DNA from 2 places in the Bradyrhizobium sp. USDA3516 genome. Region 2 is predicted to be linked to the other one. Evidence: riboswitches for the same ligand, from Rfam matches in the RefSeq annotation. Region 2 holds a riboswitch; the other holds the start of a gene.
The links. Region 2 has a riboswitch for S-adenosylmethionine ahead of metX (homoserine O-acetyltransferase MetX). Riboswitches for the same ligand answer to the same signal wherever they lie in the genome.

Region 1: it holds a riboswitch for S-adenosylmethionine, as region 2 does, so the genes downstream of both, AC24YW_RS09890 (O-succinylhomoserine sulfhydrylase) here and metX (homoserine O-acetyltransferase MetX) in region 2, are expected to answer to the same signal.

What each region holds. Positions count from the first base shown of each region.
Region 1 is NZ_JBYGYN010000002.1:848,456-863,424, reverse strand. Features, by position in the region: gene pstA (phosphate ABC transporter permease PstA) at 1-453, shown strand, start outside; gene pstB (phosphate ABC transporter ATP-binding protein PstB) at 450-1,271, shown strand; gene phoU (phosphate signaling complex protein PhoU) at 1,283-1,999, shown strand; gene phoB (phosphate regulon transcriptional regulator PhoB) at 2,022-2,729, shown strand; gene AC24YW_RS09930 (GcrA family cell cycle regulator) at 2,986-3,498, opposite strand; gene AC24YW_RS09925 (acetylornithine transaminase) at 3,957-5,165, shown strand; gene argF (ornithine carbamoyltransferase) at 5,165-6,100, shown strand; gene AC24YW_RS09915 (Hsp33 family molecular chaperone) at 6,279-7,286, shown strand; gene apaG (Co2+/Mg2+ efflux protein ApaG) at 7,519-7,911, opposite strand; gene AC24YW_RS09905 (OpgC domain-containing protein) at 8,105-9,361, shown strand; gene AC24YW_RS09900 (SGNH/GDSL hydrolase family protein) at 9,361-10,134, shown strand; gene AC24YW_RS09895 (SGNH/GDSL hydrolase family protein) at 10,147-11,148, shown strand; gene AC24YW_RS09890 (O-succinylhomoserine sulfhydrylase) at 11,346-12,533, opposite strand; SAM riboswitch at 12,609-12,688, opposite strand; gene AC24YW_RS09885 (2'-deoxycytidine 5'-triphosphate deaminase) at 12,769-13,905, shown strand; gene AC24YW_RS09880 (hypothetical protein) at 14,078-14,969, shown strand, end outside.
Region 2 is NZ_JBYGYN010000002.1:697,309-712,277, forward strand. Features, by position in the region: gene metW (methionine biosynthesis protein MetW) at 8-670, opposite strand; gene metX (homoserine O-acetyltransferase MetX) at 672-1,868, opposite strand; SAM riboswitch at 1,963-2,042, opposite strand; gene AC24YW_RS09125 (chorismate mutase) at 2,198-3,046, shown strand; gene hisC (histidinol-phosphate transaminase) at 3,081-4,178, shown strand; gene AC24YW_RS09135 (prephenate/arogenate dehydrogenase family protein) at 4,175-5,110, shown strand; gene AC24YW_RS09140 (DUF2125 domain-containing protein) at 5,221-6,405, opposite strand; gene AC24YW_RS09145 (gamma-glutamylcyclotransferase) at 6,516-7,127, shown strand; gene AC24YW_RS09150 (lysophospholipid acyltransferase family protein) at 7,347-8,117, opposite strand; gene AC24YW_RS09155 (YdcF family protein) at 8,129-8,833, opposite strand; gene AC24YW_RS09160 (cell division protein FtsX) at 8,906-9,874, opposite strand; gene ftsE (cell division ATP-binding protein FtsE) at 9,867-10,526, opposite strand; gene AC24YW_RS09170 (MJ0042-type zinc finger domain-containing protein) at 10,735-11,613, shown strand; gene AC24YW_RS09175 (response regulator) at 11,651-12,025, shown strand; gene AC24YW_RS09180 (TIGR02302 family protein) at 12,228-14,897, opposite strand.

The DNA of each region.
Region 1 (14,969 bases), 150 kb from region 2:
CCGATGCGCGGCTTCTCGGCGATTGCAGGCGCGCTGGCGCTTGCCGTCATCGTGATCCCGGTCGTCGTGCGCACCACGGAGGACATGCTGCTGCTGGTGCCGAATCCGCTGCGCGAAGCTGCCAGCGCGCTGGGTCTGCCGCGCTCGCTGGTGATCAGGCGAATCGCGTACCGTGCGGCGCGCGCCGGCCTCATCACCGGCGTGCTGCTCGCCACCGCCCGGGTCGCCGGCGAGACCGCGCCGCTGCTGTTCACCGCGCTGTCGAACCAGTTCTTCAGCCTGGGCCTGGACAAGACGATGGCCAACCTGCCGGTCACCATCAACAACTTCGTGCAGAGCCCCTACGCCTACTGGAAGCAACTCGCCTGGAGCGGCGCGCTGCTGATCACCCTGACCGTGCTTGCCCTGAATATTGGCGCGCGCATCCTTGGCGCCGAGAGGACTGCAAAATGAGTGAAATGTCTGTTTCCGTCAGCGCACCGACCGTTCATCCCGGCTCGCAACCCCTGCCCGAGGCGCCCGCCAAGGTCACGGCGCGCAACCTCAACTTCTACTACGGTGACCACCACGCGCTGAAGAACATCAACCTGACGCTCGGCACCAACCGCGTCACGGCGTTCATCGGCCCGTCCGGCTGCGGCAAGTCCACCCTGCTGCGCATCTTCAACCGGATGTACGACCTCTATCCGGGCCAGCGCGCAGACGGTCAGCTGTTGCTCGACCATACCAACATCCTCGACCCCAAGCTCGATCTCAACCTGCTCCGCGCCCGGGTCGGCATGGTGTTCCAGAAGCCGACGCCGTTCCCGATGACGATCTACGAGAACATCGCCTTCGGCATTCGTCTCTACGAGAAGATCTCCAAGTCCGAGATGGACGGCCGCGTCGAGAAGGCGCTGCGCGGCGGCGCGCTGTGGAACGAGGTCAAGGACAAGCTCAATGCCTCCGGCCTGTCGCTCTCCGGCGGCCAGCAGCAGCGCCTCTGCATCGCCCGCACCGTCGCGGTGCGGCCCGAGGTGATCCTGTTCGACGAGCCTTGCTCGGCGCTCGACCCGATCTCGACCGCCAAGGTCGAGGAGCTGATCCAGGAACTGTCCGAGAACTACACGATCGCGATCGTGACCCACAACATGCAGCAGGCGGCGCGCGTCTCCGACAAGACCGCCTTCATGTATCTCGGCGAGTTGATCGAGTTCGACGACACCAGCAAGATCTTCACGTCGCCGAGCGATCGGCGCACGCAGGATTACATCACCGGCCGGTTCGGCTGAGGAGACGGAACATGGGTTCTGAACATACCGTAAAGGCCTTCGACAGCGACCTTCAGGAGCTCACCCGCCTGGTCGCCGAGATGGGCGGCATCGCCGAGCGCATGATCGTCGATTCCGTCGACGCGCTGATCCGTCGCGACGTCGCGCTCGGCCAGCGCGTCGTCACCACCGACGGCGAGCTCGACGCGCTGCAGAAGCGCATCGAGGAGCGCGCCGTGCTCACCATCGCCCGCCGCCAGCCGATGGCCGTCGACCTGCGCGAGATCGTCGGCGCCATGCGCGTTGCGACCGATCTCGAGCGCATCGGCGATCTCGCCAAGAACATGGGCAAGCGCGTCGCGGCGCTGGAGACGGATTTCCATCCGCTCAAGCTGTTCCGCGGCCTGGAGCACATGACCGACCTCGTGCAGCAGCAGGTCAAGAGCGTGCTGGATGCCTACGCCGCGCACGACCTGCCGGCGGCGATGGCGGTGTGGAAGGGCGACGAGGAAGTCGACGCCATCTGCACCTCGCTGTTCCGCGAGCTCCTCACCTACATGATGGAGGATCCGCGCAACATCTCGTTCTGCATCCACCTGATGTTCTGTGCCAAGAACATCGAGCGGATCGGCGACCACGCCACCAACATCGCCGAGACCGTGTTCTACATGATCGAGGGCCAGGCGATCACCGACAAGCGGCCGAAGGGCGACATGACGACCTTCGCCACGACGGTGCCGAATACCTGACGACTTAAGGAGCTACGACCACATGGGCGCACGCATTATGGTGGTTGAGGACGAGGAAGCTCTCACCGAGCTTCTTCGCTACAACCTCGAAGGCGACGGCTATGACGTCGAGACGGTGATGCGCGGCGATGACGCCGACACCCGCCTCAAGGAGCACATTCCCGATCTGATCGTGCTCGACTGGATGCTGCCGGGCCTGTCGGGCATCGAGCTGTGCCGGCGGCTTCGGACCCGCCCCGAGACCAAGCAGCTGCCGATCATCATGCTCACCGCGCGCGGCGAGGAGAGCGAGAGGGTACGTGGGCTTGCCACCGGCGCGGATGATTACATCGTCAAGCCGTTCTCGGTGCCGGAGCTGCTCGCGCGTGTGAAGGGCCTGCTCAGGCGCGCGAGCCCCGAGCGCCTCGCCACCGTGCTCGCCTATGGCGACATCGAGCTCGACCGCGACAAGCGCCGCGTGGCGCGCTCGGGCCGGCCGATCGATCTCGGCCCGACGGAATATCGTCTGCTGGAGTTCTTCCTGGAGCATCCCGGCCGCGTATTCTCGCGTGAGCAGCTGCTCGACAGCGTCTGGGGCCGCGACATCTACATCGACGAGCGCACCGTCGACGTCCATATCGGCCGTTTGCGCAAGCTGCTCAATCTCGGCCGCGAGCAGGACCCGATCCGCACCGTGCGCGGCGCCGGCTACGCGCTGGACGATCGCTTCGCGAAGGCTGAGCAGACGTAAGATTTGGAGGCCGGGGGATTTGGCGGACTACCGCTACGATCCCGGCCGTCATCCCGTGGCGCGCGGAGCGCAAACCCGGGATCTCAGCGCGAGCGCTCGTCGCGATCGACCACAGCACCTCGTTTGGCGAAGACTCGGAGTGACCATCTCGCGCAACAATTGCGCCCTGTGGTAATGATCCCCGCGTGCGCGGGGATGACACCGAGTTGGTGGAGCCGTCAACGTGTGACGGCTGCGATCAGCTAGATCAACAAACTCACCGCGTGCCCGGCTTCGGGGCTGCGCGACGGCGGTCCGCTGCGGGCTGATAGGCCACGCGCGAATGCTGGGCGCAGTAGGGCAGGCCTGAGAGCGCCTTGCCGCCGCAGAAGAAGAAATCCGGGCTCGAGGGATCACCGACCGGCCAGTGGCAGGTCGCCTCGTTCAATTCCAGCAGCGACAGCCGCTGGCTCATCGGCACCACGTTGTCGTAGGTCACCGGCTCGGCTTCCAACTCGACCTCGAAGGCCTGCGCCAGCGCGGTGTTGCCGCGCGCGACGGGGCGGGTCACCCGCATCATGTGCTGTGCGGGCCGTGCCTTGCGCGGCCGCGGCGCTGCCGATGAAGGGCTCTTGGCGCGGCCGGACAGGCCGAGCCGGTGCACCTTGCCGATCACGGCATTGCGGGTCACATTGCCGAGCTCCGCTGCGATCTGGCTGGCCGAAAGTCCGGCCTCCCAGAGCTTCTTCAGCTGCTCGACGCGATCATCGGACCAGGTCAAAACCGTCATTGCACCCTTTCCCTCGCTGCGCGCCAGCCATCCTGGGGGCTTCGCAGCGAATGCTTAGCCTTGAAAAACCCGTGCCGTCAGAATCCCTTAAGGCTCGCCGGGCGCGCTCAAGACGCCCGAACGTTTACGCCGGTACATGAGGACTTCTGGGATCAGAACTGCTGCACGAGATGTCGTATCTGACAGCCCAAACGCTACAATATGGCGTGACTCCCGCGCAAGAGTCCGCCGACTCGCTTCCACATGTTCCGTGGTGAAAAACCCGCAAAATCGGCACCGCAAGACTACGGAATCAGTGTTTCGCGAGGCTTTCCGGGCGGCATTGACACCCGTCTTGCCAGGCATAAGATAGTGACACGTGCCGCCCTTAAAAGGCGGCACGTTTCGTTTTCCGGGGCCGGTCGATGGTGCGTTGCCCAATGCATGTCTCACACGGTCCGCAACATTTAAGTGACGTCATGACTAACAGCGCAGCGCCGCATTTGCTCCCCGTTTTCGCCAGGGCCGACCTCGGTTTCGAGCGCGGCGAAGGCTGCTGGCTGATCGCGACCAATGGCGAGCGCTATCTCGATTTCACCTCGGGCGTGGCGGTGAATGCGCTCGGCCACGCCCATCCCGCGCTCGTCAAGGCGTTGCAGGAGCAGGCGACCAAGCTCTGGCACATGTCGAACCTGTTCCAGAGCCCTGACGGCGAGAAGCTCGCGAGCCGCCTCTGCAACGAGAGCTTCGCGGACTTCGTGTTCTTCTGCAATTCCGGCGCCGAGGCGCTGGAGGGCGTGATCAAGCTGGTGCGCCACCATCATTTCTCGAAGGGGCATCCGGAACGTTACCGCATGATCACCTTCGAGGGTGCCTTCCATGGCCGCACGCTGGCGACGCTCGCCGCCACCGGGTCTGCGAAATATCTCGAGGGCTTCGGTCCGCCGATGGACGGCTTCGATCAGGTGCCGCATGGCGACCTCGATGCCGTGAAGAAAGCGATCGGCCCGCACACCGCCGGCATTCTCATCGAGCCGATCCAGGGCGAGGGTGGCGTTCGTGCCGCACCTCACGCCTTCTTGAGGGCGCTGCGCGAACTCTGCAACGAGCGCGGCCTGTTGCTCGCCTTCGACGAGGTGCAGACCGGCATGGGCCGCACCGGCGAGCTCTTTGCCTACAAGCGCACCGGCGTCACACCGGACGTGATGTCGCTCGCCAAGGCGCTCGGCGGCGGCTTCCCGATCGGCGCGGTGCTGGCGACCGCGGACGCGGCAGAAGGCATGGGCCCTGGCTCGCACGGCTCGACCTTCGGCGGCAATCCGCTCGCGATCTCGGCCGCCAACGCTGTGCTCGACGTCATGCTCAAGCCCGGCTTCTTCGACCACGTGCAGAAGATGTCGCTGCTGCTCAAGCAGAAGCTCGCCTCGGTAATCGATCGTCATCCCGATGTCGTCAGCGAGGTGCGCGGCGAGGGCCTCCTGATCGGCATCAAGGCCGTGGTGCCCTCGGGCGATCTCGTCGCGGCGCTGCGCGCCGAAAAGCTGCTCACCGTCGGGGCCGGCGACAATGTCGTGCGCTTCCTGCCGCCTTTGATCGTCACCGAAGCGGAGATCGAGGACAGCGTCGGCCGGTTAGAGCGCGCCTGCACTGCGATCTCCTCCAGCCAGACCAAGCGGGCGGCAAGCTGATGAGCACGACGCCCAACAAAGCTCCCAAGCATTTCCTGGACATCAACGAGCTGCCGCTGTCGGAGCTCAAGAGCATGCTCGCCGCCTCTTCCGCCATGAAGGCGAAGCAGAAGGCGCAGCAGCCGGTCAGGCCGCTCGAAGGCAAGACGCTGGCGATGATCTTCGAGCGTCCCTCGACCCGCACCCGCGTCTCGTTCGACGTCGGCATGCGCCAGCTCGGCGGCGAGGCGATCATGCTCACCGGCGCCGAGATGCAGCTCGGCCGCGGCGAGACCATCGCCGACACCGCGCGGGTGCTGTCGCGCTATGTCGATGCCATCATGATCCGCATCCTCAATCACGATGCGCTGCTGGAGCTCGCGGCCAACGCCACCGTGCCCGTCATCAACGGCCTGACGCGGCGTTCGCATCCCTGCCAGGTGATGGCCGACCTCATGACCTATGAGGAGCATCGCGGCCCGATCGAGGGCAAGACGGTGGCCTGGACCGGCGACGACAACAACGTGCTGGCGTCCTGGGCCCATGCCGCCGAGCGCTTCAAATTCCAGCTCAATGTCGCAACGCCGCCGGAGCTCGCACCGAAAAAGGCCATGCGCGACTGGATCAAGGCGACGGGCGCGCCGATCGTGCTCGGCACCGATCCTGAGGCCGCCGTGCGCGGCGCCGATTGCGTCGTCACCGACACCTGGGTGTCGATGGGCGACAAGGAGGGCGAGCACCGCCACAATGTGCTGAAGCCCTACCAGGTCAACGGCAAGCTGATGTCGCTGGCCAAGGCGGACGCATTGTTCATGCATTGCCTGCCGGCCCATCGCGGCGAGGAAGTCACCGATGAGGTGATCGACGGCCCGCAATCCGTCGTGTTCGACGAGGCCGAAAACCGCCTGCACGCGCAGAAGGGCATTTTGGCCTGGTGCTTCGACGCGGTGAAGTAGCCGCGCTGGCGGCCCGGCTGCCGCGTCAAAACGACTGTCGTCCCGGACAAGCGCGCCACAAGTGCGCGCCGATCCGGGACGACCTCGATCTTGAGGTGGCTTCTCAGAACCCACCTGCATCCGGAACGCACCACCCAGCGCCCTTCCATTTCCGTCCACCGACCCCAGATAATGCGCCATGGTTTCCCAATCTCCTGACATGAAGACCGGGCCTGAAGGCCCGGTTCGCGCGCCATCATCGGTTCCGATCGATGACGCCGTGCTGCCTTACGAGGTTGACGCGCTCGACGTGCGCGGGCGCCTGGTGCGGCTTGGTCCTGCGCTCGACGACATCCTCACCAAGCACGATTATCCCGCAGCCGTGGGCAAGCTGCTCGGCGAGGCCATCGTGCTGACGACGCTGCTCGGCTCGGCCCTGAAATTCGAGGGCCGCTTCATTCTTCAGGCCCAGACCGACGGCCCGGTGTCGTTCCTGGTGGTCGACTACAAGGCCCCGGACCGCCTGCGTGCCTATGCGCGCTTCGACGCCGCGCGCCTGGGCACGGCGAAGGATTCCGGCACGCTGCTCGGCCGCGGCCATCTCGCCATGACCATCGACCAGGGCCCCGACATGAGCCGCTACCAGGGCCTGGTTGCGCTCGACGGCGGCAGCCTGGAAGACGCCGCCCACGAATATTTCCTGCGCTCCGAGCAGATCCCGACGCGCGTGCGCCTGGCGGTCGGCGAGGAGTGGCGCTCGAGCGACGGCGGCAAGCATCGCTGGCGCGCCGGCGGCATGCTGATGCAATTTCTGCCGAAGGCGCCGGAGCGCGCGCGGCAAGCGGACTTGCATCCCGGCGATGCGCCTGATGGTACCGAGGTGCACAGCATCACGGAAGACGATGCCTGGGTCGAGGCACGCTCGCTGATCGAGACGGTCGAAGACGTCGAGCTGATCGATCCCGAGCTCTCCGGCGAGCGGCTGCTCTACCGCCTCTTCCACGAGCGCGGCGTGCGCGTGTTCAATCCGCAGGCGCTCGAGGCGCGGTGCTCCTGCTCGCGCGATGCGGTGGCCGCCATGCTCAAGAGCTTCTCGCACGACGACCGCGCCGCCATGGTCAAGGACGACAAGGTCGTCGTCACCTGCGAGTTCTGCTCGTCGGTGTACCAGTTCACGCCGCACGAGGCGGGCGCCGAGGACGCGTAAGCCTATCCTTCGTCATTGCGAGCGCAGCGAAGCAATCCAGAGTCTCTCCGCGGTGGCAGTCTGGATTGCTTCGCTGCGCTCGCGATGACGATGTGGAGGAAGCGGGCCAAGATCTCCGACATTGTAGGGTGGGTAAAGCGAAGCGTGCCCACCATTCGTCGCCGAATTCGGAAGGGATCGTGGGCACGGCGCTTTGCGCCTTTGCCCACCCTACGACCCGCGCCCGGCTCCGCTAATTCAACACCCGCTTGCTGTCGGGGCTGTCCAGCGAAAACGTCGGCACGTCGATCTCGAAGCGCTCGCCGGTTTCGCTGACCATCTGGTAGCGGCCGGTCATGAAGCCCGAGGCGGTCGCGAGCGGCACGCCGGAGGTGTATTCGAAGCGCTCGCCGGGGGCCAGGATCGGCTGCTCGCCGACCACGCCTTCGCCCTTCACCTCCTGCTGGCGGCCGGAGGCATCGGTGATGATCCAGTGCCGCGTCTTGAGCTGCACGGTCTCCTCGCCCGAATTGGTGATGACGATGGTGTAGGACCAGAAGAAGCGCGAGCGGTCGGCCGACGATTGCTCCGGAACAAAGTTCGGCTCGACGGTCACTTCGATCTGGCGGGTCACGGCGCGGTACATGGCTGTCATCATACCGAATCCGCCCCGGGAACCAAACCCCCGCGGGCGCCTTGGCGACATCGTCCCGCCAGAATTGGCGGGAAAGCACACCGCCGAGGGAGACACCCTGATGTGATCCGGCCGCTTTGCGAGACGACGGCCGGACCATTACACTGCTTCGACGTCGCGATTTGCGGAAGGGTTTCCAGGCCCGATGACCATTGCCGACCAAGTGACGGGATCGACCATCGCAGGAACCGCGGACGCCAAGCCCGCAGGGGCGAAGGCGCGCGCCGCAGCGCCAGCCATCACGCTGCCCGCTATCGGCGAGCGCGAGCTCCGGCTCGATCTGTTCCGCGGGCTCGCGCTGTGGCTGATCTTCATCGACCATCTGCCGCCCAGCCTGCTGACCTGGTTCACGATCCGCAATTACGGCCTCAGCGACGCCACCGAGATCTTCATCTTCATCTCCGGCTACACCGCGGCCTTCGTCTATGGCCGGGCGATGCTGGAGAGCGGCGTCCTCATCGCCACCGCGCGCATCCTGCGCCGGGTCTGGCAGATCTACGTCGCCCACGTCTTCCTGTTCACGATCTTCCTCGCCGAGATCTCCTATGTCGCGACCAGGTTCGAGAACCCGCTCTACACCGAAGAGATGGGCATCATGGACTTCCTCAAGCAGCCCGACGTCACCATCGTGCAGGCGCTGCTGCTGCGCTTCCGTCCCGTCAACATGGACGTGCTGCCGCTCTACATCGTGCTGATGCTGGCGCTGCCGCTGATCCTGTGGTCGATGAAATGGCGGCCGGACGTCACGCTCGGGCTGTCGGTCCTGCTCTATGCGGTGACCTGGGAGTACGACCTTTACCTCTCGGCCTATCCGAACGGCTTCTGGGCCTTCAATCCTTTTGCCTGGCAATTGCTGTTCGTGTTCGGTGCCTGGTGCGCGCTCGGAGGTGCGCGTCGCATGTCGGGCGTCCTGGCCTCGCCGGTGACGATGTGGATCTCGATCGCCTATCTCGTCGCGGCGTTCTACGTGACCCTGACCTGGTACGTGCCCCAGCTCTCCCAGTTCATGCCGAAGCGGATCGAGCAATGGATGTATCCGATCGACAAGACCGACCTCGACGTGCTGCGCTTCGCGCACTTCCTGGCGCTGGCGGCGCTGACCGTGCGCTTCCTGCCCCGCGATTGGCCGGGCTTGAAATCGCGCTGGCTACGACCATTAATTCTATGTGGTCAGCATTCGCTCGAGATCTTCTGCCTCGGCGTCTTCCTGGCCTTTGCCGGCCATTTCGTCCTCGCCGAAATCTCCGGCGGGCCGGTGATGCATGCGTTGATTAGCCTCTCCGGAATCCTGATCATGTGGGGGGTGGCCTGGGTCATTTCGTGGTACAAGCGTGTGGCTGACAAGAGCGGTGCGAAAACCAAAAACGCCGTCGGCAACGCCGATCTGGCGGGAGGGGGCTGATGAAGGCGAAGGTTCTCCTGAGCCTGGTCCTGCTATGCGGTAGCCTCGCCGCGCCCACGGCGCGCGCGGGCGATACCGCGCCTGCCGCATCGCCCGCGGCCTGCGAATTGCCGTCCTATCTGCTGACCAGCGAAAGCCAGCTGCCCAAGGTGGCCGATGCGGTCAAGGCCGGTAAGCCGCTCGATATCCTCGTCATCGGCAGCCGCTCGACCACGATTCCGTCGTCGGAGAGCAGCTCCTATCCGGCGCGCATGGAGGCGATCCTCAAGGAGAGGCTGCCGCCCTCCGAGGCGGTGCACGTCTCCGTAGAAATACAGAGCAAGAAAACGGCAGAGGAGACCGCGTCCACCTTCGTTAAGCTGATGGAAGCAAAAACGCCTACTTTGGTCATCTGGCAGACCGGGACCGTGGATGCTATCCGATCCATCGATCCCGACGAATTTCGTGGCGCGGTGACCGATGGGGTTGTTGCGCTGCAAAAGGCAGGGGCGGACGTCGTCTTGATGAATTTGCAGTACAGCCCGCGCACCGAGACCATGATCTCGGCGCAGCCCTTTCTCGATAATATGCGCGTCGTGGCGCAGGAGCACGACATCCCGCTGTTCGATCGTTTCGCGATCATGCGGCAGTGGAATGAACAGGGCCAGTTCGACCTGTTCAACCCGTCGCGCGGGCCTGAGCTGGCGAAGCAGGTCCATGATTGCCTTGGCCGGGCGTTGGCACAGTTCGTGATCGGTGCTGCTCATCTGGAGCCGGCCCAGCAGCAAAATTGAGGTCTAGCGTTAATGAGTTCTCTCCGCCCTTTTTGCCTGACGTCATGGCTGGCCGCGCCTGCAGCAGCAATGCTGTTGTTGCTGACGCCCGCCTCGCATGCGCAGACGCCGGCCGCACAGCCGGCGACCCCCGCACCCGCCCAGTCGCCTGATCCAGCGCCCCCTGCGCCGTCCCAGACCACCGTCGCCGCGAGGTCGCCCGAGCAGCGCGGCGTCACCTCGCGCGCCATCGACAAGGTGAAGGAGGTCGCCAAGTCCGCCGCCGACATCTTCAGCCGCGTGCCCTGCTTGCCGCCCAAGGACGCGAACAAGGGCGGCTCCAAGGCGATGGGCTCGCTGCCCCATGTCGCAAGCAAGCTTGCCGCCGGCCGGCCCGTCGTCATCGTCGCGTTCGGCTCGTCCTCGACTGCGGGCTTCGGCGCGAGCTCGCCGGAGTTCAACTACCCCAACCGGCTCGCCGCGCAGCTGCGCCGGCACTATCCGACCGCCGACATCACCGTCGTCAATGCCGGCGTCGGCGGCGAGGATGCGCCCGAGATGATGAAGCGCCTGCAGACGCAGGTCATCGACGTGCATCCGGATCTCGTGATCTGGCAGGTCGGCACCAATGCCGTGCTGCGCAACCTCGATCCTGCCGATACGGCCAAGCTGGTCGAGGACGGCATCAGCCGCATTCAGGCCGCCGGCGGCACCGACATCGTGCTGGTCGATCCGCAATATTCGCCGGCCGTCAACCAGCGCAAGGAAAGCGCCGGCAAGATGATCAAGCTGCTCGGCAACGTCGCCGAGCTCCGCAAGGTCGGCATCTTCCCCCGTTTCGAGGTGATGCGCGACTGGCACGAGAACCAGTCGATCCCGGTCGAGAGCTTCGTCATCGCCGACGGCCTGCACATGAACGATTGGGGCTATGCCTGCTTCGCCCAGCTGCTCGGCGACGACATCATCCGCTCCGTCGGCCAGCTCAAGCTCGGCGTGAACGTGCCGGCAGACGTGAGAACCTATCGGCCGATGTAGGTCTGCTTCACCCTCCCCTGGAGGGGGAGGGGACGAGCGTAGCTCGCCCGTGGTCGATCGCGCGCAGCGCGAGCGGGGTGGGGTGATCTATCCACTCGGGCAGTGTTGGATGTGGAGAGACTGTCACCCCACCCCGTCTCACATTTCGCTACGCTCAATGTGAGCCGACCCTCCCCCTCCAGGGGAGGGTAAGAGCCTCACGCCTTCTCCAGCGCCGCGGTGAGATCCTCGATCAGGTCATCCGCGTGCTCCAGCCCCGCCGAGAAGCGGATGAAGCCTTCGCTGATGCCGAGCGCGGCGCGGTCTTCCGGCTTGAGGCGCTGATGCGTCGTGGTCGCCGGATGCGTGACGAGGCTCTTGGCGTCGCCGAGATTGTTCGAGATCTTGGCAAGCTTCAACTCGTTGAGCACGCGGAACGCCGCCGCCTTGCCGCCCTTCACCTCGAAGCCGACCAGCGTCGAGCCGCCGCGCATCTGCTTCTTCACCAGCGACGCCTGCGGATGATCGGCGCGGCCCGGATAGACCAGCCGCGAGATCTTGGGATGGCTCGCCAGCACCTCGGCGATGCGTCCGGCCGTCTCGGTCTGCGCGCGCACGCGCACGCCCAGCGTCTCCAGGCCCTTGAGCAGGACCCAGGCATTGAACGGCGAGATCGACGGGCCGGTCTGGCGCATGAAATTGTGGATGTGCTCGGCAATGAAGGCTTCCGAGGACAGGATGATGCCGCCGAGACAGCGGCCCTGGCCGTCGATGTGCTTGGTCGCGGAATAGACGACGACGTCGGCGCCGAGCGCGAGCGGGCTCTGCCAGATCGGCGTCGCAAACACGTTGTCGACGACGAGCCGCGCGCCGCCCTTGTGCGCGATCTCGGCAATCGAGGGGATGTCGAGCACATCCAGCGTCGGGTTGGTCGGGCTCTCCAGGAAGAACGTCTTGGTGTTGGGTCTCAGTGCGCGCTGCCACTGGTCGAGATCGAGCCCGTCGACCAGCGTGGTCTCGATGCCGTAGCGCGGCAACAGGTCCTGGATGACGTAGAGGCACGAGCCGAACAGCGCGCGGGAGGCGACCACGTGATCGCCGGCCTTGAGCGGCGCCAGGATCGCGGTCGTCACCGCCGCCATGCCGGTTGCCGCCGAGCGCGCGGCCTCGGCGCCTTCGAGCTCGATCATGCGGCGCTCGAACATCGCAATGGTCGGGTTGGAATAGCGCGAATAGATGAAGCCGGGATCCTCGCCCTTGAAGCGTGCCTCGCACTCCTCCGCGCTGGCGTAGACATAGCCTTGCGTCAGGAACAGCGCCTCCGAGGTCTCGCCATATTGCGAGCGCAGGGTGCCGGAATGGACCAAGCGGGTTTCGGGGCGGTAGTTGGCGGTCGACTTCGACATAGGTACCTCCGACATGACCGCTTCACGCGAAAACGGTCACAAAAAAACCGGCCTGGACATGTCCACGGGCCGGGATCTCAGAGGTCCCCGGCCTGTTTAGCGACTTATTTAACGTGGCTGCAAGCCGGCCGGCTCAAATCACCACGGGATAAGTGATGCTCATATTCCGCAATGCCCTTTCCGTCAAGGCGTCCATCGGATAGCCGTAAAAGACCTGTATTTCCGGCATGTCCGGATGCGTTTGACCCTTGATGAGGACTCCCGGTTGACGTTCACGGTCGCCGCCGACGCCAATGGCATCCTGCCCGACCGCATAATCGCGGCGATGGCGGAAGCGGGCCTCATCCTGCCCGCCTACGACTTCGTCGAGAGCCAGATCCAGCCGGCGAGCCTCGATCTGCGCCTTGGCGACATCGCCTATCGCGTCCGCGCCAGCTTCCTCCCCGGGCCCGGCGCTACCGTGGCCGAGCGCATCGACGAGTTGAAGCTGCACGAGTTCAGCCTCGCCGACGGCGCCGTGCTGGAGACCAATTGCGTCTACATCGTGCCGCTGCTGGAGAGCCTGGCGCTGCCGCCGGAGATCGTCGCGGCCGCCAATCCGAAGAGCTCGACCGGCCGGCTCGACGTCTTCACCCGCGTGATCGCCGACGGCACCCGTCGCTTCGACATGATCGGCGCCGGCTATCACGGCCCGCTCTATGCCGAGATCAGCCCGAAGACGTTTCCGGTGCTGGTGCGCGAGGGCTCGCGTCTCAGCCAAATGCGCTTCCGCACCGGCGATGCCATCCTCAATGCCGACGAGCTCGATGCGCTGCATGCGAGCGAGCGTCTCGTCGACATCGACGATGCCGACCTCTCGGGCGGCGTTGCCGTCTCGGTCGATCTCTCGGGCGAGAAGGCGAGCGGCTTCGTCGGCTACCGCGCCAAGCGCCACACCGGCGTCGTCGATGTCGACCGCCGCGCCGGCTACGCGGTGGAGGATTTCTGGGAGCCGATCTCGGCGCGTCCCGACGGCAGCCTGATTCTCGATCCCGGCGAGTTCTACATCCTGGCGTCGAAGGAAGCCGTGCAAGTGCCGCCCGATTACGCCGCGGAGATGGTGCCGTTCGATCCGCTGGTCGGCGAATTCCGTGTGCATTATGCCGGATTCTTCGATCCCGGCTTCGGCTATGCCGGCGCCGGCGGGTTGGGCTCGCGCGCGGTGCTGGAAGTGCGCTCGCGCGAAGTGCCGTTCATCCTCGAACACGGCCAGATCGTCGGCCGCCTCGTCTACGAGAAGATGCTGGCCCGTCCCGACGCGATGTACGGCCAGCGCATCGGTTCGAATTACCAGGCGCAGGGCCTGAAGCTGAGCAAGCATTTCCGGGTGTAGAGCCAGGCTACGCCGCGGCCTCTCGATTCAAGCATGACCGTCTCGGAGTACTGGATCGCCCGCCCCAGTGCGCAATGGCGCACAAGGCGGGCGATGACACAGAGATCGCGTCCGGTTGCGTCCTCCGATCCGCGATGACACACTCCCGCAAAACAACAAGCCGGGAGCGAACATGACCGCCGCATCAGACGCCGCGCAGGAAGCGCAATGGAAGCGCTGGCGCGCGATCGCCGATCTCTATCACGCCTGTTTCACCGGGCTGATCCTCACCGTCGTCACGCGCCGCGGCACGGCGGATGCCGCCGAATTCGTCTTCCGCGTGTTCCGTCGCCAGCAGCAGGAGCGCTTCCTGCCGGGGCTCAAAAAGCTCGGGATCGACCATCTGCCGCCGGCGGTCGCGGCCGCGCAATATCACTATCTCTCCAACTGGATCGGCGGCGTGCATGTCGAATACATGTACGAGAGCGACACCAAGGCCTGGATCCGCTATCCGCCGCCGCGCTGGATCTGGAAGGGCACCGCGATCTGCGGCGTGCCGGGCGAAGTCTCCCGCGCCATGCTGCGCGGCTGGCACGCCAACAACGGCGTTGCGCTCGGCGATCTCAGGCTCGGCTTCGTCTGCACCAAGCAGAGCGTCGACGGCCAGGACGGGCTCGAAGGCTATTACCATTTGTACGACCATCCGCTCGAGCTCGACCAGCGCCTCGTGTTCGCGCGCCACCTCGAAGCACCTTTGTTCGATGCGAAGACGGCACCCGCATTGCCGGTCGCAAGCTGGCCAAAACCGCGGCTGGAAAAAGCCTATCGCAACTACGCGATGGAATATGTCCGCACCGCTGCGCCCGTGATGGTGCAGCTGTTCGGCCCGGAGGATGCCGGCTATCTGCTGCACCTCACCGGCAAGCTGATCGGCATGCAATATTTCGATGAGGTCGCCGCGGCGCTGGCGACGACCCGCGGCGGCGCGCCAGAATTCGCATCGTTCCTGAACGCGCTGCTCGCCGCGCAGGATGATGCGGCCGAGACGATGCAATCGGAAAGCACCTTCGAGATCCGCCAGCGGA
Region 2 (14,969 bases):
AGAGAAATTACTTCCCCCCGCCGCGGCTCAGCAAGAACACCGCCTGCTCGCCGAACATGTTCCACACCCACCAGGGCAGGTTCAGCGGCACCGGGCGGCCGTAGAGATCGAGCGCGACCGAGCGCTCCATCTTGACGTTGATCTCGTCGCAGAGCTCGACGAAATCCTTGATGGTGCAGAAATGGATGTTGGCGGTGTCGTACCAGGTCGCCGGCAGATTCTCCGTGCGCGGCATGTGGCCGCCGATCAGGAGCTGGAGCCGCATCTTCCAGAAGCCGAAATTCGGGAACGAGACGATGGCGCGGCGGCCGATGCGCAGCAAATTCTCCAGCACGACCCTCGGCTGCCGCGTCGCCTGTAGCGTCTGCGACAGGATCACGTAGTCGAAGGCGTCGTCGGGATAGTTGACGAGATCAGTGTCGGCATCGCCCTGCACCACCGCGAGCCCCTTGGCGACGCAGCGGTTGACGCCCTCGCGCGACAATTCGATGCCGCGGCCGTCGATGCCGCGGGTCTCCAAGAGCTGAAGCAGATCGCCGTCGCCACAGCCGACGTCGAGCACCTTCGAGCCCGGCTTGACCATCTCGGCAACCAGCCGATGATCGGCGCGATAATCTCCGGACGGCCTGGCCGCACCGCCGTCCAGCGGCAACACTTCCTGCACGGACATCTTAGCTATCCTTCAGTCCGCGGGCCTTGCCTGCCGATTGCAGGAAGGCGCGGGAGATATCGAAGAATTCGGGCACGTCGAGCAGGAAAGCGTCGTGGCCGCGATCGGTCTCGATCTCGGCGAACGACACCCGGGCGCTCGAGGCGTTCAGCGCGTGCACCAGCGCGCGCGATTCCGAGGTCGGGAACAGCCAGTCGCTGGTGAAGGAGACCACGCAGAAGCGGGTCTTGATGCCGGCGAAGGCCTTGGCCAGCACGCCACCATGGTCGGCGGCGATGTCGAAATAGTCCATCGCGCGCGTCAGATAGAGATAGGAGTTGGCGTCGAAGCGCTCCACGAAAGAGGAGCCCTGGTAACGCAGATAGGATTCGACCTGGAAATCGGCGTCGAACGAGAAGGTCGGCAGCTCGCGGTCCTGCATGCGCCGGCCGAACTTGCGGTGCAGCGCGGCGTCCGAGAGATAGGTGATGTGCGCCGCCATCCGCGCCACCGCGAGCCCGCGATGCGGATGGATGCCGCGATCGGCATAGCCGCCGCCGTGCCAGTCGGGGTCGGCCATCACGGCCTGGCGGCCGAGCTCGTGAAAGGCGATGTTCTGCGCCGAGTGCCGCGTCGCGCAGGCGATCGCCAGCGCGGAGAACACGCGCTCCGGATAGGCCGCGGTCCATTGCAGCACCTGCATGCCGCCCATCGAGCCGCCGACGACCGCAAACAGCGTGTCGATGCCGAGCCGGTCGATCAGCATGGCCTGCGCGCGCACCATGTCGGGGATGGTGATGACGGGAAAATCCAGGCCCCAGACCTTGCCGGTGGCGGGATTGATCGAGGCCGGCCCGGTCGAGCCCATGCAGCCGCCGATCACGTTGGAACAGATGATGAAGTAGTGCTTGGGATCGATGGGGCGGCCGGGGCCAACCAGCGTCTCCCACCAGCCGGGCTTGCCGGTGACCGGATGCACATTGGCGACATGCTGGTCGCCGGTCAGCGCATGGCAGATCAGCACCGCGTTGGAGCGATCGGCATTGAGCTCGCCATAGGTCTGGTAGGCGATCTGGAACGGGGTGAGGTCCACACCGCAATCGAGCCGCAGCGGCTGCTCGGTGCCGAAATGCGCGACCTGCGAGCTCGGATGATCGACCTCGTGCGACCGCTCGTCGGCGCTGATCGCAGGACTCGGTATCGACTTGACGCTACCCATCTCGGACATCGACCTCGTTTGCGACGGGCTGCTCGACCGCGCCGCTGACATCAGGCCATGAAAAACCCGGCCTGAACGATAGGTTCGGCCGGGATCGGAAGCGTCCCCGGCCTGTTTAGCGAGTTTTTTAACGTGGCTGCAAGCCGGCCGGCTCAAATGACCACGGAACGGGCAAAAGCTACCGTCTTGGGCGGTTTTCGTCAAGTCGCGGCCCGGATCGGCCCAATTCGCCTCTGCCGCGACGCCCGCAAAGCACGTCATTTCTCTTTGCTTTCGCCGCCCCGACTGCCTAATCAGGACATCCCCCATCGGAACGATCGCCACCAGACATGTCCCAACGTCCGCCCGCGCCACTATCGCTGCAGGAACTGCGCAAGGAGATCGACGCGATCGACGAGGGCATGCATCGCCTCCTCATGCAGCGCGGCGAGATCATCGATCGCCTGATCCAGGTGAAGCAGACCCAGGAGGTCGGCTCGGCGTTTCGCCCCGCGCGCGAGGCCGCCATGATGCGCGAGATCGTGCAGCGTCATCGCGGCATCCTGCCGCTCGACACGGTCGAGAGCATCTGGCGCGTCATCATCTCGACCTTCACCTATGTGCAGGCGCCGTTCTCCGTGCATGCCGACGTCTCGGTGAGCGAGCCGGCGATGCGGGATTCCGCGCGCTTCCATTTCGGCTTCACAGTGCCTTACGTCGCGCATTTCAGCGCGCAGGCCGCGGTCGAGGCGGTGGCAAGATCCAAGGGCGACCTGGCGCTGGTCTCGGCGACCTCGAGCCGCACGCCATGGTGGCTGGAGCTGGAAGCGGACGGCGCACCGAAGATCATCGCGCGGATGCCATTCGTCGAGCGCGCCGACCATCCGGCCGCATTGCCGGTGTTCGCGGTCTCACGCGTCGCCGACAGCGCCCTGGTAACGGAGGTCGAAACCTTCAGCGTGCGCGTCTCGGGATGGAACGCCGAGGTCGCCCGCGCGCTGTCGCCGCTCGCCGAGATCGTGGCGGTGCCCGATACCGCCTTCGACGGCGCGGCGCTGCTGGTCTCGGTTACCGGCGCGACCAGCATCGACAAGATCAGGGCTGCCCTGATCGAGGCGGGGGCCTCGGTGCGCTCCGTGGCCCTCGTCGGCAGCCACGCAACGCGCTATACGGTGCCCCCGACCGGGCCGAAATCGTAAGTCGCGAACCGCCCAAGCCTATCCGGAGTCGAAGATGTCCCGCCCCGTGCCGAATCCCGGCATTCTCGATATTGCGCCCTACACGCCCGGCAAGAGCCCGGTGCCGGAGCCGGGCCGCAAGGTGTTCAAGCTCTCCGCCAACGAGACGCCGTTCGGGCCCTCGCCCAAGGCGATTGAGGCCTTCAAGCGCGTGGCGGATCATCTGGAGGACTATCCGGAAGGCACCTCGCGCGTGCTGCGCGAGGCGATCGGCCGCTCGTTCGGGCTCGATCCGAACCGCATCATCTGCGGCGCCGGCTCGGACGAGATCCTCAATCTGCTCGCGCACACCTATCTCAGCCAGGGCGACGAGGCGATCTCGACCACGCACGGCTTCCTGGTCTACCCGATCGCGACCATGGCGGTCGGCGCCAGGAACGTCGTCGCGCAGGAGACCAACCTCACCGCCGACGTCGACGCCATCCTGAAGGCAGTGACGCCGAAGACGAAGCTGGTCTGGCTCGCCAACCCCAACAATCCGACCGGCACCTATCTGCCGTTCGACGAGGTCAAGCGGCTGCGCGCCGGCCTGCCCTCGCACGTGCTGCTGGTGCTGGACGCCGCCTATTGCGACTACGTCTCGCGCAACGACTACGAGATGGGAATCGAGCTCGTCGCCACCACCGAGAACACCGTGGTGACGCACACCTTCTCCAAGATCCACGGCCTTGCCGCGCTGCGCATCGGCTGGATGTTCGGGCCCGAGCACGTCATCGACGCGGTCAACCGCATCCGCGGTCCCTTCAACGTGTCGACGCCGGCGATGTATGCCGCGGTCGCCGCGATCGAGGACACCGCGCATCAGGCGATGTCGAAGCAGTTCACCGAAACCTGGCGCAACTGGCTCACCGAGGAGATCGGCAAGCTCGGGCTGAAGGTGTCGCCGAGTGTCGCCAATTTCGTGCTGATCCATTTCCCGACCGATAAGGGCAAGACCGCCGATGACGCCGACGCCTTCCTGACCAAGCGCGGCCTCGTGCTGCGCGGCTTGAAGAACTACGGCCTGCCGCATGCGCTGCGCATGACCATCGGCACCGAGGAGGCCAACCGCCTCGTGGTCGAAGGCCTGCGCGACTTCATGGGCGGCAAATGAGCGCGCAGGCGCACTTCCAGCGCGTCGCGCTGATCGGCTTCGGCCTGATCGGCGGCTCGATCGCGCGCGCTGCGAAGCTCCAGGGGCTGGCCGGCGAAATCGTCACCACCGCGCGCTCGGAGAAGACGCGTGCACGCGTCGCCGAGCTCGGGATCGTCGATCAGGTCGTGGCGACGAATGCCGAAGCGGTGAAGGATGCCGATCTCGTTATCCTCTGCATTCCCGTCGGCGCCTGCGGAGCCGTGGCGCAGGAGATCGCGCCGCATCTCAAGGCCGGCGCGATCGTCTCCGACGTCGGCTCGGTCAAGGGCGCGGTGGTCAGGGACATGACCCCGCATCTGCCGAGCGGCATACATTTCGTGCCGGCGCATCCGGTCGCGGGCACCGAGCACTCGGGGCCGGATTCCGGTTTTGCCGAGCTCTTCATCAACCGCTGGTGCATCCTGACCCCGCCCGACGGCACCGACGCAGCGGCGACCGAGCACCTGCGCGCGTTCTGGGCGGCGATGGGCGCCAGGGTCGAGGTGATGACGCCGGATCATCATGATCTCGTGCTCGCCATCACCAGCCACCTGCCGCATCTGATCGCCTACACCATCGTCGGCACCGCCGACGAATTGGCGCAGGTGACGGAATCCGAGGTGATCAAGTTCTCCGCCGGCGGCTTCCGCGATTTCACCCGCATCGCGGCGTCCGATCCGACGATGTGGCGCGACGTGTTCCTCGCCAACAGGGAGGCCGTGCTGGAGATGCTCGGCACCTTCACCGAGGATCTGGCCAAGCTCACCCGCGCGATCCGCCGCGGCGACGGGGAGGCGCTGTTCGACCACTTCACCCGCACCCGCGCCATCCGCCGCGGCATCGTCGAGATCGGCCAGGATTCCGCGGCGCCCGATTTCGGCCGGCAGCATGGCGCGCTGAAGAAGCCGTGAGCCTGTCGTTCAGGGGCGCCCGAAGGGCGAACCCGGAATCCATTGGGCCACAACGCACGGGGTGAAATGGATTCCGGGCTCACGCTTCGCGTGCCCCGGAATGACAGTCTTCAATACAGCGGCGGGATCTGGCCGACCTTGACCGGGCCGAGCAGCACGGCACCGTCGACGAATTTCAGCGGGAAGCTCCGCGCCTTCTTGCCTTCCAGCGTGCTCTCGGTGCCGATCGAATTGATGCCGGCGGCAACGCCGGCATTGGCGTTCTGCTTGATGACCTTGCCGAGGCCGGGGACGGCGCGGTCGAGCGCGCCGAACAGATTGTTGAGGTCCTGCGACTTCACGCCGGGCGCGAGGCGATCGAGCGTTGACTGCGGCACGCCCTCCTCCAGCATCTTCTCGATACCGAGCGCCGGGATCACGCGCTCGAGGCCGGTCACCGTCATCTGCAATTCGCCGTCGAGCCGGCCGTTGGGCGACAGGCCGAGCGTGCCGGCCGCGACCGCGATCATCTCGCCCTGCTGAATACGCGACTGCACGATCTCGATGTGACCGCCGGCGGCCTGGATCTCGCGGAAGCGCTGCGGCCACGGTTTGGGCGTGAGGTCGGAGAGGCCGGTGATCTTGGCGCGAGTGTCCGCCTCGAACGGCTCGGCGAGCAACGGATGCACGCCCTGGATGCTGCCCTGCGCGACATGGACCACGGTCTCGATCACGGGACGATCCGACGCTGATCCATCGGCAAGGCGCCCGTGCAGCTCCACCTGCTTGGCGCGCGCAAGCGGCACCTGGACGCTGCCATCGAGCCGGTTGAGGCTGGGGTCGTCGAACACGATGGAAGCGCGATCGGGCACCGCCGGCAGGCCCGCCACACTGGCGCGGCCCTTGCTCCAATTCACCGTGAAGGTGTTTTGCGTGATGCCGTCGATCAGCGTCGCGGGCGCTGCGAATTCGGCGATGATGCGCTTGGGGTCGTAGACCTGGGCCACGACCAGGATGTTGTCGAGCTTGGCGGTGAACGGCGTCTTGCTCGCGTTCTGCGAGACCAGGGCGACGCTGGCGCCGGAGCACTGGACCTCGAAGCGGAACGGAAAGCCGGCGATCGAGCGCTTGGCACAATCATAGATGCGGCCGGCCTTGGCTTCCTGCGCCCGCCAGGCGTCGGCGGTGATTTCGGCCTGCGAGGCCGCATAGAACCAGAAGCAGGTCCAGCCGACGGCAAGGACCAGGACGAGAACGGGAGCGATGAAAAGGCCCCAGCGGGAGCGGCGGCCAGTGGCAACGGTCATATTGGACATGCGGCGACCCTTTGACGCCAGATTCAGGCAAATGTAAGCGGAGCCGGCCTGCGACGAAAGGCGCAGAAATCGCTTCGCTTGGGCGCAGGGTTCTGGTAGCCGTCCCCGAAATGTCCGAAATCACCCTCCCCTCCGTCACCACAGCCAAGGGCGACCTCTGGGTGTTCGGCTACGGCTCGCTGATGTGGCGGCCGGGCTTCGACTTCGAGGAGCGCGTCCCGGCACGGCTGGTCGGCGAGCACCGCGCGCTCTGCGTCTATTCCTTCGTGCATCGCGGCACGCCGGAGAAGCCGGGCCTGGTGCTCGGCCTCGACCGCGGCGGCGCCTGCCGCGGCATCGCTTTCCGCGTCGCCGAGAAGAACCGGGCCGAGGTGGTTGCATATTTGCGCGCGCGCGAGCAGGTCACCTCGGTCTATCGCGAGGTGATGCGCTCGGTGTGGCTGGAGAACGACGCGCGTCAGCGCGTCTCCGCGCTCGCCTACGTCGTCGACCGCGGCCATGTGCAATATGCCGGCCGCCTCTCGCTCGCCGAGCAGCATCGCCATGTCGTCCAGGGCCATGGTCAGTCCGGCGCCAACCGCGACTACGTCACCGCGACGGTGAAGGCGATCGAGGCCGAAGGCTTTCGCGACACGCAGCTGCATCAGCTTGCATTGATGCTGCATGGTGATGCGCATTCCCTGCACGCGGCGGATCGGGACCAAGATCGCGAAAGCCGCTAAAGCAGAATGGCCTTAGGTTGAATCGATTGTCGCGGCTCGTTCACCTCTCCCGCTTGCGGGAGAGGTCGGCGCGTCCGGGCGATGCGAAGCATCGTCCCGCGCGCCGGGTGAGGGCTTTCTCCTCTTGGAGACTGTCCCATTGCGGAAGCACCCTCTCCCGCAAGCGGGAGAGGGAGCGCACCTCCGTCGTTGCGCGATCAAGCCTCATTTCATTGCGCTTTAGCCCGTCGGCGCGTAACTCGGCGCCGAGCCGATCAACTGCTCCTGCTCCTTCCGCCCCGCTTCGACGAGGCGAGTGGTCGCATCCTCGATCGCCGCTTGCACGCGTGCGAGAAATTCGTCCTTCGGCAGGCCCGGCGGCAACGGCTCGAGAAACTCGACCACCAGCGTGCCGGGGTAGCGCATGAAGGTACGGCGCGGCCAGAACAGGCCGGAATTGAGTGCGACCGGCAGGCACGGCACGCCGCAGGAGGAGTAGATCTGCGCGAAGCCGGTCTTGTAGTCGGGCGCAGCGCCGGGCGCGCGGCGCGTGCCTTCCGGAAAGATCACGAGCTGCTTTCCACTGCGCACCGCCTCGCGCGCGCGACGCGTCATGTCCAGCAGCGCCTTCACGCCGGCATTGCGGTCGATCGCGATCATCCCGGTCTTGACCAGAAACTGGCCGAACACCGGGATCTGCATCAGCTGGCGCTTGAGGATGAAGATCGGCCGGTTGAAGAAACCCGGCAGCACGAAGGTCTCCCAGAACGACTGATGCTTGGCCACGATCAGCAGCGGTCCTGTCGGGATCTTCTCCACCCCGCGGAATTCCACCCTGATGTTGCAGACCACGCGCATCAGGACCAGCGTCGCCTTGGCCCACCATTGCGCCACCGTGAGCATGGCGCGCGGCGGCAATGCAAAGGTCGGCAGCGCAACGATCGCGAGAAGGACCAGCACGGCGTAGAACAGCACGTTGAACACGAGCGATCGCAGGAAAATCAGGAACATCGATGGTCCGATCAATTGGCCTGTGCGGTGGCGGGCCGCTTCGGTTGCTGACCTGCAGGCTGCTCCGACATCTCGGGCCAAAGGTCAATCCCGAAATCCTCCAGCCGCACCCTGAGCTCGGCCGCAATGTACTTGACGTATTCGGACAGGAGCAGCCGCAGCGTCGAGCCCGAGATCCACCACGGCTCCTCGCGCCATTTTTCACCGACCACCGCGAACGGGATCAGCGTCGTCTGTGGCATCGCATGCGAGAATTCCACCAGCGCGCGCGGCATGTGATAGTTCGAGGTGACCACGATCAGAGACGTAAATCGGCGCCCCTCGGCCCAGCGCCGCGCCTCCGCCGCGTTGCCGCGGGTCGTGAGCGCGGTGCGGTCGAGGTCGACGCAGCAGGTCATGAAGGACTGATTCTCCGGCAAGGTGCGGGAGATGTCGCTCGCCGTCGAGGTCGGATGCACGCCGGAAATCAGGAGCCGCCTGCCGTAGCCGGCAGCGAGCAGCTCCATCGCGTCCGATACCCGCGAGGAGCCGCCGGTCAGCACCACGATGCCGTCCGCCTTGCGGTCCGGCACCGTCTCGGCGCCGCGCAATTGCGACAGGAATGCAACGAAGCCCGCGGCCGCGCCGACGAAGGCGAGCGCGATCGTCGAAACGATTGCCGCGCGCAGCCAGCCGCGCGGCAGTTTCGGCGATCGTTCGTCGGCCCTTGAGGTCATGCGATGTCGGTGATCCCTTCCCGATCTGATTTTATGACGTTTTGAGGCGAAGTGGAGTCCGGTTTAGCAAGCCTAGTCGACGTCGTTCAATGTCGCGAACAGCGTCTGGCGCGAGGCGATCGCGGTAATGGCGCCGATCAGGACGGCCTGAACCGCGAGCACGACGTAGCCGGAGGGGCGCAGCGAGAAGGTGCCGAGCAGCGCGGCGAACTGGTCGCCGACGGGGGTCCCGGAAAACCAGCCTGCGATGGACTCGGAGAAGCCGAACATCAGCATGGCGGCGCCGCCGCCGATCACGCCGCCCTCCAGGCCCAGCCTGAGGAAATGACGCAGGAAGTGATTGGCGATGTAGCGGTCGCCGGCGCCGACGAAATGCAGCACCTCGACGATCGGACGGTTCGCCGCCATGGCACCGCGGGTCGCGAACGACACCGAGATGATGGTTGCGACGATGACGAGCGCGAGGATGCCGAGGCCCGCCAGCACGATGGCGTTCGTCATCATGCGCATGCGCTCGATCCAGGCGCGGTGATCGTCGACGCTGGCGCTAGGGGCGACCTGCGTCACGCGCGCGCGCAAGGCGCCGAGATCGAGCGGCGTTCCCGGCTGCACGCGTGCGATGATCATGCGCGGCACAGGCAGATCGTCCATCGACAGGCCGGTACCGAGCCAGGGCTCGAGCAGCTTGCCGCTCTCCTCCCTGGTGAACGGCTTGACCTCGACGATGCCGGCTTGCGTGCGCATCGCTTCCGCCACGGCTACGGTGTCGCGCTCGAGATCGCGGCCGGCCTGCGGACGAACCTGGATGGTGATTTCGCTCGCGACGTCCGACTGCCATTCGGCGGCGGAGGCACTGACCAGCAGCACCGTGCCCGTAGCCATCGAGGCCAGGAACGTCATGATGGCGACGACCGCGAGCAGTGCTCTGCCGTGGATCGAGGCGCGCGGCACGATCGGCGACATATTGCGCGCCTTGGCCGGAAGCTGCGGACGCTCCTGTCCGAGATCGACCAGCACGCCGCGCTCGTCCAGCCTACTCATAGACGTGCAGCCGTCCCTGGTGCAGCACCAGCCGCCGTGCTTCGTACTGGTCCATCAGGCCGATGTCGTGGGTGGCGATGATGACGGCGGTGCCTGATTTGTTGAGCTCGATGAAGAGTCGCAGCAGGCGGCGGCCGAGCGTCGGATCGACGCTGCCGGTCGGCTCGTCCGCGAGCAACAGCTGCGGCCGCGAGATCACGGCGCGCGCGATCGCCGCGCGCTGCTTCTCGCCACCCGACAGGATCGGCGGCAGCGCGTCCATGCGGTCGCCGAGGCCGACCCAGCGCAACAGATCGATCACCTCCTTCCGGTAGCTCGACTCGCTGCGGCCCATGACGCGGAACGGCAGCGCGACATTCTCATAGGTCGTCATGTGATCGAGCAGGCGGAAATCCTGGAGCACGATGCCGATGCGCTTGCGCAGGTCTGCGATCTCGTCCTTCCCGAGCTGCGAGACGTCGTGGCCGAACAGGTTGACGAGGCCCCGCGTCGGTCGATGCGACAGGAACAACAGGCGCAGCAGGGACGTCTTGCCGGCACCGGACGGTCCGGTGAGGAACTGGAAGGAATGCGCCGGGATCTGGAAGCTGAGGTCGCGCAGGATCTCCGGCCCCAGTCCGTAACGCAAACCGACATTTTCGAACCGAACCAAGCTCAGCTCCGTTCGAGAGGGGGCGCAGGCCGCATTGCGGAGCTCCGCCATACGCGATCAACGGGTTTTGCCGCCGTTATGGTTTCCGGTTCGTTAACGGTCGCCCAGTAGCATAAAGGGCGCCCGGTTCTGTGCGATCGTGGCATCGTCAAGACCAGTCCAAGACCTTCGTTCACCAAGACCTTCGTTCATGCATCAAGGCTCGTCCATGCATATCGTCTGCCCCCATTGTATGACATCCTACGCCATCAAGCTCGCGAGCCTTGGGGCGAACGGGCGGGCGGTCCGCTGCTCCCGCTGCAAGGAGACCTGGATCGCCCACGCCGAGGATGCCATCGAGGAGGCGTCCGTTCCGGCCATGGCCGCGGCCAGCCGAGCCGACGACCAGTCCGACCTCGCCGAACAATGGAACTCCTATGCCAAGGACGACGGCGCCGCTGATGCGCCCGTCATCGACAGCCCCTCGATCGCCAGCGACTGGCCGGATGAGCAGGCCCACGAAACCGAGGACGAATGGTCGGCAGCGGCCCGGCAGGCCGAAGAAGAGGCCGTCGGCGCGCAGCACCAATCCTGGTTCCGAAGCCTGTTCCCCCGCCGCGGCGCGCGGGTAAGCCACCCGGTCGCCGCTGCGGTGCCGCGCAAATCCTATCTTGGCCTGCCGACCGCCTGCGCCGCGATGGGCGCGCTGGTGCTGGCACTGGTGCTCTGGCGTGGCGACGTGGTGCGGCTGCTGCCCCAGACGGCAGCGTTCTACAAAATGGTCGGGCTCGAGGTGAACTTGCGGGGTCTCGCCTTCAAGGACGTCAAGCTCTCCAGCGAGACCGTGGACGGTAAGCAGGTGCTGGTGATCGAGGGCGTGATCGTCGGCGAGGGCAAGAAGCCGCTCGACATTCCGCGGCTGCGCTTTGCCGTGCGCGACGCTCAGGGCGCGGAGATCTATGCCTGGAATGCGGTACTTGAGCAGACCGTGCTGCGGCCGGGTGAGCGCGCCTTCTTCCGCTCGCGCCTCGCCTCACCGCCGCCGGAGGGCCGCAACATCGATGTTCGTTTCTTCAACCGGCGCGACATTGCCGGCGGCAGCGTATAATCGCCCTCGCAAGGGCGTTTATCCCGAGGTTCGTCTCATGCCGAAAATCTTGATCGCCGACGACGAGGATTCGATGCGCACGCTGGTCGCGCGCGCCATCGCCATGGACGGCCACGAGACCGTCACCGCCCAGGACGGTGCCGAGGCGCTGGAGATCCTGACCCGCGAGGATGGCGCCTTCGACCTGTTGCTCACCGACATCCAGATGCCGGTGATGGACGGCATCGCGCTGGCGCTCTCCGTCGCGCGCGATTTCCCCGACCTGACCATCTTGCTGATGACCGGCTTTGCCGACCAGCGCGAGCGCGCCTCGAACCTGAACGCGCTGGTGCACGACGTCGTGACCAAGCCGTTCTCGGTCGCGGATATCCGCACGGCGGTCGCCGATGCGCTGGCGGCGAAGAAGGGCTAGCGTCGGCGGTATCCCCACATCGTCATTGCGAGCGCAGCGAAGCAATCCAGACTGCCGTCGCGGAAAGACTCTGGATTGCTTCGCTGCGCTCACAATGACGAAAACTGTGGCGCGATCCCAGCCCGCATCAGCGCAGCGGTATGCGGGAACACTGCCCCGGATGTCGCTGCGCTCATCCGGGCTACGAGAACTGAGCCGTCCCTCAAAACTCCTTCAGCAGCCGCTCGAGATAATCGAGCTCGATCTGCGGCCGCGACGGATCGCCGAGACGGCGGCGGAGCTCTTCGAGAATGCGGCGGACACGCTGGGTGTCGATCTCGCCGGGAATCTTGACCGTGTAATCGTCGCCATATTCGCGCCCATGCAGCGGCCGGCCGAGCGGATCGGTCTGGTTGCCGCCGCTCTGTTGACGGCCGGCGCGCTGGCCGGGGCCGTCGCCCTGGCCGTCGCCATCACCCTGCTGCATCGCCTCGGCCATCTTCTGCGCACCCTTGCGCATGGCGTCGAGTGCCTTGCCTTGCGAGTCCACGGCGCCGTCGGCATTGCCCTCGCCGAGCTTTGATCCGGCATCGCCCATGGCACCGTCGGCCGCATCCAGGCTGCCGTCATCGCCCTGGTCGCTGTCCTGGTCACCGTTCTGGCCGGGTTGGCCCTGCTCGCCTTGCTGACCCTTCTGGCCCTTCTGTGCCTGCTGGCCTTGCTGACCCTTCTGCCCCTTCTGGGTGAGGCCGCGCTTGGCGAGCTCGTCCTGCAGCTTCTTCAGGCGGTCGCGCAGTCCCTGCTGGTCCTGCTGCAGCTCCGACATGGACTGATCGCCCTGCTGCTGCTTGCCACGCGAGCGATCGCGCCGGGAATCCTGGCCCTGCTTGAACGTCTTGTCGCGCAATTGCTGCTGCTTGCGGATCATGTCGCCAAGCTCATTGAGCGCCTGCTCCATGTCGCTCTCGCCGGACTGCCCCGGCTGCGCCATCTGCAGGCCTTCCAGCATCTGCTGGAGCTGGTCGAGCAACTGCTTGGCCGCATCCTTGTCGCCGGAGCGCGACAGGCGCTCCATCCGGTCGATCATGTTCTGCAGATCCTGCTGACGCAGAACCTTGGTGTTCGGATCGAGCGGCCGCGCCAGCTGCTGCGGGTCATTGTTGTTTCGGAACTGCTCGGCAAGCTGGCGCATGAAATCGTTCAGCGCCTGACGCAGATCCTGCGTGAGCTTCTTGATCTCTTCGTCGCTGGCGCCGCGCTCCAGCGCCTGCTTCAGCGCTTCCTGGGCCGCGCGCAACGCCTTCTCGACGTCGGAGATCTTGCCGTCCTCGATCGTCACCGCAAGCGCCCACAGGCTCGCCACGACCTCGCGCAGGGCATCGTCGGTGCGCGCCGCTTCGAGCTGCCGGGCCACGCTGTGCAGGCCGAGATATTGTCCAGCCTCCGGCGTGAACATCTCGGGCGCGATCATCAGCCCGTCGAGCGCGGCATAGACGTCCGAATTCTTGTTGGCGTCGAGCGCGAGGATGCGGCGCTGCTCGATCAAGGCGCGGGCCAGCGGCTTGGTGAAGAGCCGCTCGGGCAGGCGCATGTTGAACGGCTCGCTGGTGGCCTCGTTGCCGGCCTCGTCCTTGGCCGCGAGTGTCAGCGTGACCTCGGCGCCGGCGTAGGGATCCTCGCTGAGATCCTTCACGGATTGCCCGACGCCGTTGCGGGTGCGCGCGTTCGGCAGCGCGAGCGGGAATTGCGGCGGCTGGAACAGCGGCCGCGGCGCCGTCCTGCTGTCGCCATCGCCGCCAGCGGCCTTCGGACCATCTTTAGGGCCATCCTTGGCACCATCTTTGGCATCGGTCGACCGCGGGGCGAATTTGGCCTCGGCGCCGGTGACGCCGTAATCGTCCTCGATCTTGTAGGAGAGCTGGAGCGCGCCGCGCGCCTGGCGCTCCGGATCCTTGGCGAGCGCGATCGTCGGCGGACGATCCGGCGTGGCGGCGAAGGCCCATTGCGGCTGGCCGGAGGGCGCCCGGACATGCGCGGTGCCGTCGCCCGAAATCGCGAAATGCTTTTCGTTGGTCCCCTGGGGGCTGGCTTCAGTCGGGGCGACCTCCTTGAGGCCGCCCGAGACGGCGACATCCAGGTTGCCGCCGGAGGAGCGCACGATCAAGGTCGAGCCGGCGGGAACGGCGAGCGGGCCGCCGGCGGGCAATGCCGCAGCTTCCTTGTTGGCGGCCGACAGGATCACCGGCGGCCTGCCGGTGTAGAGCGGCGGCGTGACCCAGGCGTCGACGCGAACGTTGGCCGGCGCCAGCACCCCGTTCCAGTCGAAGGCGGCGCCAAGGCGCATTGCTCGCTCGTCACCCGCGGCAAAGAAGGTCGCAACCAGCATCACCATGACGAGGGCACGCAGCGCCCAGGGGTCGTGAAGCGCGAGCCGGGGCTGCGGCACACCGGCGCGGATGCGCTTGATGGAGGCGAGCGTCCGCTCGCGCTGCGCCTGCCAAAGCGCCTGCGCGACCGGGTCCTGCGAGGTCAGTGTGTCCGTGAGCGTGGTGGCCGGGCGGTGCCGGATGCCGGAGCCACGGTCGAGCCGGGCGAGCGCTTCCTCGCGGCTCGGCCAGCGGAAGCGAATCAGCGGGAACAGGGCAGCCGCCGCGATCACGGCGAAAAGGGCGAGGCCGACGGCCCTGGCCGTGAACGGCAGCGCCAGCCAAAGGCCGGCCCAGGACACCACCAGGAACAGGCCGACGACGGTCAGAAGGCGCGCCGCATTGGGCCAGGCACGCTCCCACGCGATGGCATAAGTCGCCCGATCAAGGGCCTGCGCCAGCTTCAGCCGCGACAGCGCGTCACTGTTGCGGATCGGGTCTGACGGCTCGGGGGTGAGGCCGTTCAATCAACTCTCCAGGTTGCCCGGTAGAGCAGAGCCTATCACAACGGCAGCACTGAGGCATCCGTTCCTGTACGG